One region of the Microlunatus ginsengisoli genome, then DNA from elsewhere that is predicted to be linked to it. Evidence: predicted binding sites of a transcription regulator. Region 1 holds the regulator's gene; the other holds the start of a gene.
The links. Region 1 encodes LexA, which represses DNA repair genes until DNA is damaged. Its sites were predicted from a motif close to TCGAACANNTGTTCGA; they were not measured.

Region 1 (4,845 bases):
GGAAAAGTTCGCCAAGCTGGTCGGCGTGAGCGCGACGGTTCGCAACGTCCGGACCGTCGAGAAGGTGCTCGCCCTGATGGGTTGAGGTGAATTCTTCGCGCACCGCGCAAGCCCTACGGGCGTCCCCTAGTGTCCGCCGCAAGGCAACGCGAGGGAGCGAGATGCGCAGGCACGGGCGGAACACCTGGACGTCGACGGTTGCGATCATCGCGCTTGCGCTCGGCTCGGCGGCGATCGCCGAACCGGCCAGCGCCGACCCGCCGGCGACAGGCTCTCCGGCTGTCCACGGCACGGTCGTCGCTTGGGGCGGTGGTTCCTCCGCCGCGGCCCTGACCCCGCCGGCCGGCCTGGACGACGTCGTCGACGTCGCGGCCAGCGACGTCTACGACAACCCGTACGACCTCGCCGTCTCAGCCGACGGCTCCGTCGTCGGCTGGGGCGGTGCAGTGCACGGCGAGGACCGACCTCCGGCCGGGCTCGACCACGTCGTCGACGTCGAGACGGGCGCGGGCTTCGCGCTCGCGCTGCGCGACGACGGGACCGTTGCGGCCTGGGGTGCGAATACGACCGGAGCGGTCGATGTTCCGGCCGGCCTGCACGCGATCGCCATCGCTGCGGGTGGCTACCGCGGGGTGTCCGGATCGGAGTGCGGCTATGCGCTCGCGGTGACGACCGAGCGCACGGTGGTGCGCTGGGGCGCGGTCGGTCCGAACCTCGGCTGCTACGGCGACCTGGGTCCCGCACTGGATCCGCCGGCGGGCCTGACCGACGTGGTCGCCGTCGCCGCCGGGGAGCGGCACGCGCTGGCGCTTCGCGCCGACGGGACCGTGGTGGGATGGGGCAGCGACGTGGTCGGGCAGGCGACCCCGCCGCCCGGCCTGACCGGCGTGGTGGCGATCTCGGCGGGACAGGACCACAGCGTTGCGGTGAAATCCGACGGCTCGGTCGTTGGCTGGGGTGTCTGGGGGGAGTCCGGCCCGCCGCGGGCCGCCGACATCGCCACGACCTCGTCGGCAACCGGCTCCGACGTGTTCCTGCGCCGCGACGGCTCGATCGCGATCTATCGCGGATTCGGCGACTTCGGCACCCCACCGGCCGGATCGGACTTCGTCGCCGTCTCGGCCGGGGACGGCCATGGGCTGGCGATCGAAGCCGCACCCACCGATCCGGCGTTGGTGGGCTCGTCGGCCGTGCAGCCCCGAGTCGACGCGAACCCCGCGGGGACGGCCGAGGCGTTCCGCTCCACTGCCGCGTCGAGCGGCGCGGCATCGGTGGTCCGGCTCTATCTCGACCAGAGCAGCACGGCGCGGGAGGTGATCGTGGGCGTCTACGCCGACGCCGGCCGCAAGCCGGGCAGATTGCTGGCGACCGGCCGAACCGCAGCACCTGCCGCGGGCGACTGGAACGCGATCGGCGTCGATCCCGTCCAGGTGGTCGCCGGACAGCCGTACTGGCTCGCCGTGCTCACCCCGGCCAAGTCCGGGATGGTGCGCTTCCGCGATCTGCCGGACGGCGCCGGCGGACCCACCCAGACCAGCGCTCAGACATCCCTGAGCTCCAAGGCGGGCCTGCCGCCGGCCTGGCGCTCCGGCACCGACTTCGCCAACGCCCCGGCGTCGATCTATCTCGCGACGCGATGATCGCTCGCCGACGCTAGCCCTCGTAACAATGGTGTGGAAGTCTGCGCGTATGGAGCACTCGTACGATTTCGACCTGGCGGTGATCGGATCCGGGCCGGGCGGTCAGAAGGCCGCGATCATGGCCGCCAAGCTCGGCTACAAGGTCTGCGTGATCGACAGCAAGTCCATGGTCGGCGGCGTCTGCGTGAACACCGGCACGATCCCGTCGAAGACCCTGCGCGAGGCGGTCCTCTACCTGACCGGCATGCAGCAGCGCGATCTGTACGGTGCCAGCTACCGGGTCAAGGAGGAGATCACCATCTCCGACCTGCTGGCCCGGCTGCAGCACGTGGTGGGCCGCGAGGTCGAGGTGGTGCGCGCCCAGCTGCTGCGCAACCACATCGAGCTGCTGCCCGGCTTCGCCAGCTTCATCGACCCGCACACCCTGTCGGTCGACGTCGAGGGCACCTCGATCCACCGGACGCTCACGGCCGACAAGATCATCATCGCCACCGGGACGGTGCCGGCCCGGCCGGCCAACGTCGACTTCGACGGGATCCGGGTGCTCGACTCCGACCAGATCCTCAGTCTGGAGCGGGTGCCGGACTCGATGGTGGTAGTCGGCGCCGGCGTCATCGGGGTGGAGTATGCCTCGATGTTCGCCGCCCTCGGCACCCGCGTGACGCTGGTGGAGAAGCGTCCCCAGATGCTGGACTTCTGTGATCCCGAGATCATCGAGTCGCTGAAGTTCCACCTCCGCGACCACTCCATGTCGTTCCGGTTCGGCGAGACGGTCGCCTCGGTCGAGAGTGGCCCGCGCGGCACGATCACCACCCTCGCGTCGGGCAAGCGGGTCGCCGCCGAGGTCGTCATGCACTCAGCGGGCCGGCAGGGAAACACCGGCGGGCTGAACCTCGACCTCGGCGGGCTGGCGGCCGACAACCGCGGCCGGCTGGCGGTCGACGAGCACTACCGCACCACGGTCGAGCACATCTACGCGGTGGGCGACGTGATCGGGTTCCCCGCGCTGGCCGCGACCTCGATGGACCAGGGCCGGCTGGCTGCGTCGCACGCCTTCGGCGAGCCCGCGAACGAGCTCCGCGGGCTGCAGCCGATCGGCATCTACACGATCCCGGAGATCTCGTACTGTGGGCGCTCGGAGGCCGAGCTGACCTCGGACTCGATCCCGTTCGAGGTGGGCATCTCCCGCTACCGCGAGCTGGCCCGCGGCCAGATCACTGGCGATTCCTACGGCATGCTGAAGCTGATCGTGCACTCCGACACCCGCGAGATCCTAGGCGTGCACGTCTTCGGCACCAACGCCACCGAACTGGTCCACATCGGCCAGGCGATCATGGGCTGCGGCGGCACCGTCGACTACCTGGTCGACACCGTCTTCAACTACCCGACGCTTTCCGAGGCCTACAAGGTCGCGGGTCTGGACGTGGCCAACAAGCTGCGCGCCGTCGCCCGCTTCCGCACCCAGATGGCGACGGCGGAACCCAGCGCGCTGTGAATCAGACCTTCCTGAGGACCGCGACCACCTTGCCGAGGATGGAGGCGTGGTCGCCGTCGATGGGGGAGTAGGCCGGGTTGTGTGGCAGCAGCCAGACGTGACCGTCGGCCCGCTTGAAGGTCTTCACCGTCGCCTCGTCGTCGAGCAGCGCGGCCACGATGTCGCCGTTGTCCGCGGTCGACTGCTGCCGCACGACTACCCAGTCGCCGTCGCAGATGGCGGCGTCGATCATCGACTCGCCGCGCACCTCCAACAGGAACAGCGTGCCGTCGCCGACCAGCTGATGGGGGAGGGCGAAGACGTCCTCGACCCGCTCCTCGGCCAGGATCGGACCACCGGCCGCGATCCGGCCGAGCACCGGCACCAGCACCGGCTGCGGTGCCTTGTCGCCGAAGCCGGTCTCGTCTCCGCCGTCGCTCGCGGAGCGGACCGTGGGGGCATCGACCGCGGCGGGCAGCAACACCTCCAGCGCCCGCGGCCGGTTGGGATCGCGGCGCAGGAAGCCCTTCTGCTCGAGCATCTTCAGCTGGTGCGCCACGCTGGAGGAGCTGGCCAGGCCGACCGCGTCGCCCATCTCCCTAATGCTCGGCGGATAGCCACGGCGCTCCACCGTCTCCTTGATCGTCTCCAGGATCCGGCGCTGTCGCGGCGTCAGCCCATAGGCGTCGGTCGGGCCGTCCGGCAGCGACGTCACACCGCCCAGCTCGGCGAGCTGGGCGACAACGTCGGCAGCCTTCGGTCGGCCGCGCCGGCGGGCGGGCGCGGGTGCGGGCTTCTCGTCGGTGATCTGGTAACCGACGGGCGGCGTGTCGGTGCTCGTGGCGTCCTCGCGATCAGGCATGTTCGAACCATAGACCCCGGAACCGACAGATTCAAACATCTGTTCGACGGCGTGTCGGGGCGAGTCCCACTCGGGCCGGGCCGCCGGACAGGCGGCCGAACCGCAGGTAGCCTGACGCCTCGTGAAGGCAGGTTGTGAAGGGAACGTCGCGGTGATCGGTTCGGGAGCAAGTCGTCCACCATTCCCCGTCACGCTGGACAACTGGCAGACCGCGGGACAGCTGGAGTGGACCTTCCAGCACATGGCGGAGATCTTTCCGACCGTGCCGATCGCGCGTGGCGCGGGGCACGCCCCGCGGCTCCCGAGTCGGACGTACGACCCCGATCGGCTTGCCGTGCTCTGCAACGACGGCCGCGTCGCCGACGTCGACTACGTCATCGCCAACACCGACACCGACGGCTGGATGGTCGTCCACGACCATCCCCAGCAGGGCCCGGCGGTGCTCGTCGAGCGCTATCGGAACGGAATGGAGCCCAGCACCCTGCACCTGCTGATGTCGGTCTCCAAGTCGGTGGTCGGCACCGTGATCGGAGCGCTGGCCGCGCAGGGCGTCGTCGACGTCGAGGCGCCCGTGACCTACTACATTCCCGCCTTCCACGACCGCGGCTACGCCGGCGCTACCGTGCGGAACCTGCTCGACATGCGCTCGGGGATCAAGTTCTCCGAGGAATACCTCGACCCGTGGGCGGAGGTCCGGGTGCTCGAACAGGCCTTCGGCTGGGCGCCGCGGCTCTCGCCCGACGTCCCGGGCAGCCTTCGTGACTTCTTGCTGTCGCTGCGCCAGGCGCGGCCGCACGGCCAGGCGTTCGACTACCGCAGCTGTGAGACCGACGTGCTCGGCTGGGTGATCGAGGCCGCCACCGGGATGC
Region 2 (4,845 bases), on a different contig from region 1:
GGCGTACGCGCCGACTCCGAGCATGAGGGTGCCTTGATTCGTGCTCAGAGCGATCCAACCGGTCGGTGATCGCCAGCGGTAGGTTCCCGGCGCCGGTTGGCGGACGGTCCAGCGCCGGACGGTCTTGGCTCGATGCTCGCTCCGGGTCAGCGGTCCGAGGTTGTCGGCGCTCGTCTGTCCCGGCGGCCCACCGCGTCGATAGGGCCGGGTGTGGTCGAGGTCGGTTCGGCCCGGGCGGCTGCCGCCGAACGGGAATACGCTTGCCGGATTGCGGGTGTCCACGGCGCGGCGCAGCTGCGGCGGGATCTCGTACGCATCGATCGGGGCGACAGCCGCCGGATCGAGCACGGGCGCGACGGTGATCTCGGCGTCGGTATTGGTGAGGAACTGCCGAAGCTCGTCGACGGTGATCGCTCCGGCCGCGGTCCGCGCGACGCCGCGACCAGCCCGGAGCGCCTCCTCGGTGAGGTGGAAGACGATCAGCGCCCGCGGCCGGGACGCGTCCCGCTCGGCAGGCGTGACCGGCCGGAGCTCGATCCCGCCGTCGCGAAGGAGTGGCTGTCGCGCGTCGTCGTCGGTTGCAGGACCGTCCGGTCCGGCCGGCCGGTCGAGCGGAGCGGGCCGATCGCCGGCGGGTCCGTCGCTCCAAGGATCCACCGGCGGTTCTTCGCTCGTGCCGGCACGTGCGCTCGGATCATCGGCCGGTGGGCCGCGGGGCCGGATCCGGACGAGACCTGTCCGTGAGACCCGGCGTCGGCCGCCGGGGCCCCCGAGCGGATCTTCGTCGCCCTCGTCGGCCAACAGATCCGCCACCCGGTCGGATGATTAGCGTTCGGAGGCCGCGTTCCGCCTCACCGACCCAGACGTCACGATGAGTCCGCGACTCCTCGGCGCGCCGGCCATAGAGGACCGGGTCCACGTGGAGCATCGCCGCATCGAGGATCCGATCGAAGCGTGCCGACGAGACGAGCTCGAGTTGGTGGCAGACAAGCCGATCCACTTCGGCCGCTGCTACCGAGCCCAGGTGTCGCGAGCGGGTCGCCACCTGCCGGGCCTTCCAGGCGTGCACCTCGCCGGCGGCGACCCGGGACCACAGCCGGGGCAGGCGGTGTCGCAGGTCCAAGGCGTCCGCGATCAGACAACGCGCGGATCCGACGGACAGCTGCTGAAGCACGCCGAGCTCGGCCGGACAGGTCTCGGCGATCCGCGGAGTGCCGGCTCCGCCTGGCTGGACGAAGCCCTCGTTTTCCGCCCGAGTCCGCCGCGACGTTTGGGAGTCCTCCGCGCGTTCCGGCCGATCGTCGGGATCGGCGTGCGCATCCGCCCAGGCTGCGGCAATGACGAGCCGGCGGCACTCGTACAGCTTGGCCAGCGCATGAGTGTCCGCGACGAGCTCGGCCAGGCGCGCGCCGCCTCCGAGCGCTGATGTCTCCGAGCGCCGATGTCCGAGCGCCGATGTCCGAGCGCCGAATCGAGATCGTCATCGAACATGTCTTCGATTATACCGAGCGCTTCCCCGGTGCACAAGTCCCGCGCGGAACGTGCGGCGTGTCGGACGTGTCGAGTTTGCGACGGCGGAGCGACTTGAGAGACTGGCGGGCCGAGCAGTCGACGACCCGATCCGAAGATGTGGTGCCCCCGAATGACCGCAGCGATGCCCCTCCGTGCCTGGCAGGCCGAGGCCATCGAGAAGTACGAGGCCGCGGCCCCGACCGACTTCCTCGTCACCGCGACCCCCGGCGCCGGAAAGACCACCTTCGGGCTCGCCCTCGCCCTCAGGCTGCGGGCGGCGCGGGTGATCGAGCGGGTCATCGTGGTCGCGCCGACGGACCACCTGCGCACCCAGTGGGCCGACGCCGCCGTCCGGCTCGGCCTCGTCCTCGACCCCAACCTGTCCAACGCGGTCGGACCGGTGCGGCCGGACGCGCATGGCTACGTGACGACGTACGCCCAGGTCGCGGCGAAGCCGCTGCTGCACCGCCGGCGGACCGAGGCGAAGAAGACGCTGGTCATCCTCGACGAGATCCACCACGCGGGCGACTCGCTGTCGTGGGGTGACGCGGTCTACGAGGCGTTCGACCCGGCCCGTCGGCGGCTGAGCCTCACCGGGACCCCGTTCCGGACCAACCCGAACGAGCGGATCCCTTTCGTCACCTACCGCGACGCCGGCCTCGGTGAGGTGATCAGCGAGGCCGACTACACCTACGGCTATCGCGAGGCGCTGGCCGACGACGTGGTCCGGCCGGTGGTCTTCGCGGCCTACGCGGGCACCAGCCGGTGGATGAGCTCTGCCGGGGAGGTGCTGGCCGCCGACCTCGGGGAGGACTCCAGCCGCGCGGTCGAGGACGCCGCCTGGCGGACCGCGCTCGATCCTGCCGGCGCCTGGGTGGCGCACGTGATCGCGGCGATCGACGACCGGGTCAGCCATCTGCGGGAGACCGGCATGCCCGATGCCGCCGGCCTCATCCTCGCCTCCGACCAGGACGCCGCGCGGGCGTACGCCGCCATCGTCACCAAGATCACTCGGGAGAAGCCGGTGGTCATTCTCAGCGACGATCCCAAGGCCAGCAAGAAGATCCACCAGTTCGAGCACGGCTCGCAGCGGCTCGCGGTGTGTGTCCGGATGGTGTCGGAGGGCGTTGACATCCCGCGCGCGGCGGTGCTCGGCTTCCTCACCTCCTACCGGACCCCGCTCTTCTTCGCCCAGGCGGTCGGTCGGGTGGTCCGGGCTAGGAGCCCGCGGGAGACGGCGACGGTGTTCCTTCCGGCCGTACGCCCGTTGCTGGCCCTGGCGGCCGCGCTGGAGGAGCAGCGCGACCATGTCGTCCGGATCGCCGGACCGGAGGACGATCTGGACGCACTGGTCGAGGTCGAGGAGCGGGAGAACGAGCCGGGCGGGCACGAGTTCACGCCGCTGGAGGCGGAGGCCGCCTTCGCGCACGTGCTGCACGCCGGACGTGCGATCACGGCGCCGGTCCAGCCGCTGGATTCCGAGGCCGACGACTTCCTCGGACTGCCTGGCCTGCTGACGCCCGAGCAGACCGCGGCGCTGCTGGCGTCGCGCGACGTCGAGCTCCGCCGGCGGACGTCCGGCCTGCGCGAGGAGGAATCGACCGGCGCGCCGTCGTCCTGGCGGGAGGTGGAAACGCTACGCAAGGACATCAACCGGCTGGTCGCGCAGGTCGCCGCCCGGACCGGCCGCCAGCACGCCGAGGTGCACGTCGAGCTCCGACAGGCGGTTCCGGGCCCGCGGACGGCATCCGCCTCGGTGGAGGTGCTGCTCGCCCGCCGTGATCATCTGCTCAGCCAGACGCTCTGAGCCGTGGGTCTCGGGACGCCTTGATCGCCTCGCGGCGGCTGGCGACGCCGAGCTTGCGATAGATCGAGCGCTGATGGGTCTTCAGCGTGTTGAGCGAGATGAACAGCGCATCCGCGATCTCGGCGGTGCTGAGCCCGGTCTGGAGATATCCCAGAACCTCGCGCTCGCGCGAACTGAGGGTGAGGCCGGGGACCGGGCGCGCATCCGCCCGGCGCTCGGCGATCCGGCCGAGCACGGCCGCGAGCATCTCCTCGTGCGCACTGCCCCGTTGGGCGTGCGCCGCCATGATCACGGGCAGCCGCGGATCGGCGCGGACGAAGGGATGGAGGACCCGCCCGGGTGAGGCGAGCGCGAGGGCGCGCTCGAGCAGCGCGTGCACCTGCTCGGTCTGGCCGTCCTCCGCTCCGGCGCGATCGACCACCAGTAGGGCCTCGACCACCAGCGCGGCCACGGCGACGTAGCTCGGCACGGAATCGACCGTGTGCAAGGCATCCAGGCAGGATCGGGCGGCGTCGGGCCGGTGACAGGACAGATACGTCTCGGCGGCGAACGCCAGCGTCGCCGGCATGTTGTCGGCCCCGGGAAGGACCTCGTCCAAGATCGCGACGGCGGCATCCGGACGCCCCGCGGCGAGGGCGAGCTGCGCCCGAGCCATCCCCCGGTAGACGTTGAGCGGCACACCCTGCACGGTCGTGTTCCGGACCTCGTCCAACGCGGCCTCGGCCCGACGGACGATCACCGGGTCGTCGCTGTCGGCGGCAACCGACGCCGACCAGATCCGTGCCATCGTGGCGAACGAGGTCATCGCGCCACCGGCCGCGATGCAGCGCCGGAAGAACTCCGCGGCCCGGTCCGGATCGTCACGCCACAGGCTGATCCAGCCGACGGCGAACGACTCGGGGCTGCCTTCGGTGCGGCGCCAGCGCGCATTCTCGTCCCGGGCGGACTCGGCCAGCAGCGCCTCGGAAGCGGCGAAGTCACCGGCGAAGGCCAGCGCGAACACCAGGTTCGCGACGGCACGCTCGGCAAGATCATCCAGACCCTCCGCCCGGCTCAAGGCGGCCGCCTCGCGAAGCGCGCCGACGGCCGTACCTCGGCGCAGCCTGACATCGGCGAAGGCCACCAGGAACCAGGCGCAGGCCCGCTCGGCACCATGCAGCAGCGTGGTGTCGGTGAGCACCTCGCGGACCTGCTCGCAGGTCCGCACGAGCGTTTCCGCGTCGTCGGCCACGAGCAGGTCGGAGAGCAGCTCGGTGACGCGATGTCGTTCCCGGGCCTCGGGTCCGCCGGCCAGCGCGAGCAGCCCGGCCCGGCGGCGCAGCTCCGCCGCCCGGACGGGGTCGTCGTCGGCGCTGCGGCAGGCAGCGAGGACGGAGACGATGTCCGGGTTCTCCGACCATGGGTGCGGCAGTTGCCGGCAGATGTCTTCCAGGACGGCGAAGTCGCCGTGCAGGACGGAGCCGAGCCAGTGCCCGAGGATGATCTCGGCGGCCAGCTCGGGTGACCGGCCGGACAGGGCGTGCCGC

Region 2: the regulator LexA is predicted to act here: its motif matches at 1,484-1,499, upstream of ABD747_RS26675 (DUF222 domain-containing protein).

The regions. Positions count from the first base shown of each region.
Region 1 covers NZ_BAABAB010000007.1:43,517-48,361, reverse strand. Annotated here, with positions in the region: gene ABD747_RS05340 (DUF1697 domain-containing protein) at 1-85, shown strand, start outside; gene ABD747_RS05335 (RCC1 domain-containing protein) at 162-1,640, shown strand; gene sthA (Si-specific NAD(P)(+) transhydrogenase) at 1,690-3,135, shown strand; gene lexA (transcriptional repressor LexA) at 3,137-3,976, opposite strand; gene ABD747_RS05320 (serine hydrolase domain-containing protein) at 4,098-4,845, shown strand, end outside.
Region 2 covers NZ_BAABAB010000009.1:51,723-56,567, forward strand. Annotated here, with positions in the region: gene ABD747_RS06590 (HNH endonuclease signature motif containing protein) at 1-657, opposite strand, end outside; gene ABD747_RS26675 (DUF222 domain-containing protein) at 695-1,402, opposite strand; gene ABD747_RS06600 (DEAD/DEAH box helicase) at 1,655-3,319, shown strand; gene ABD747_RS06605 (LuxR C-terminal-related transcriptional regulator) at 3,303-4,845, opposite strand, start outside.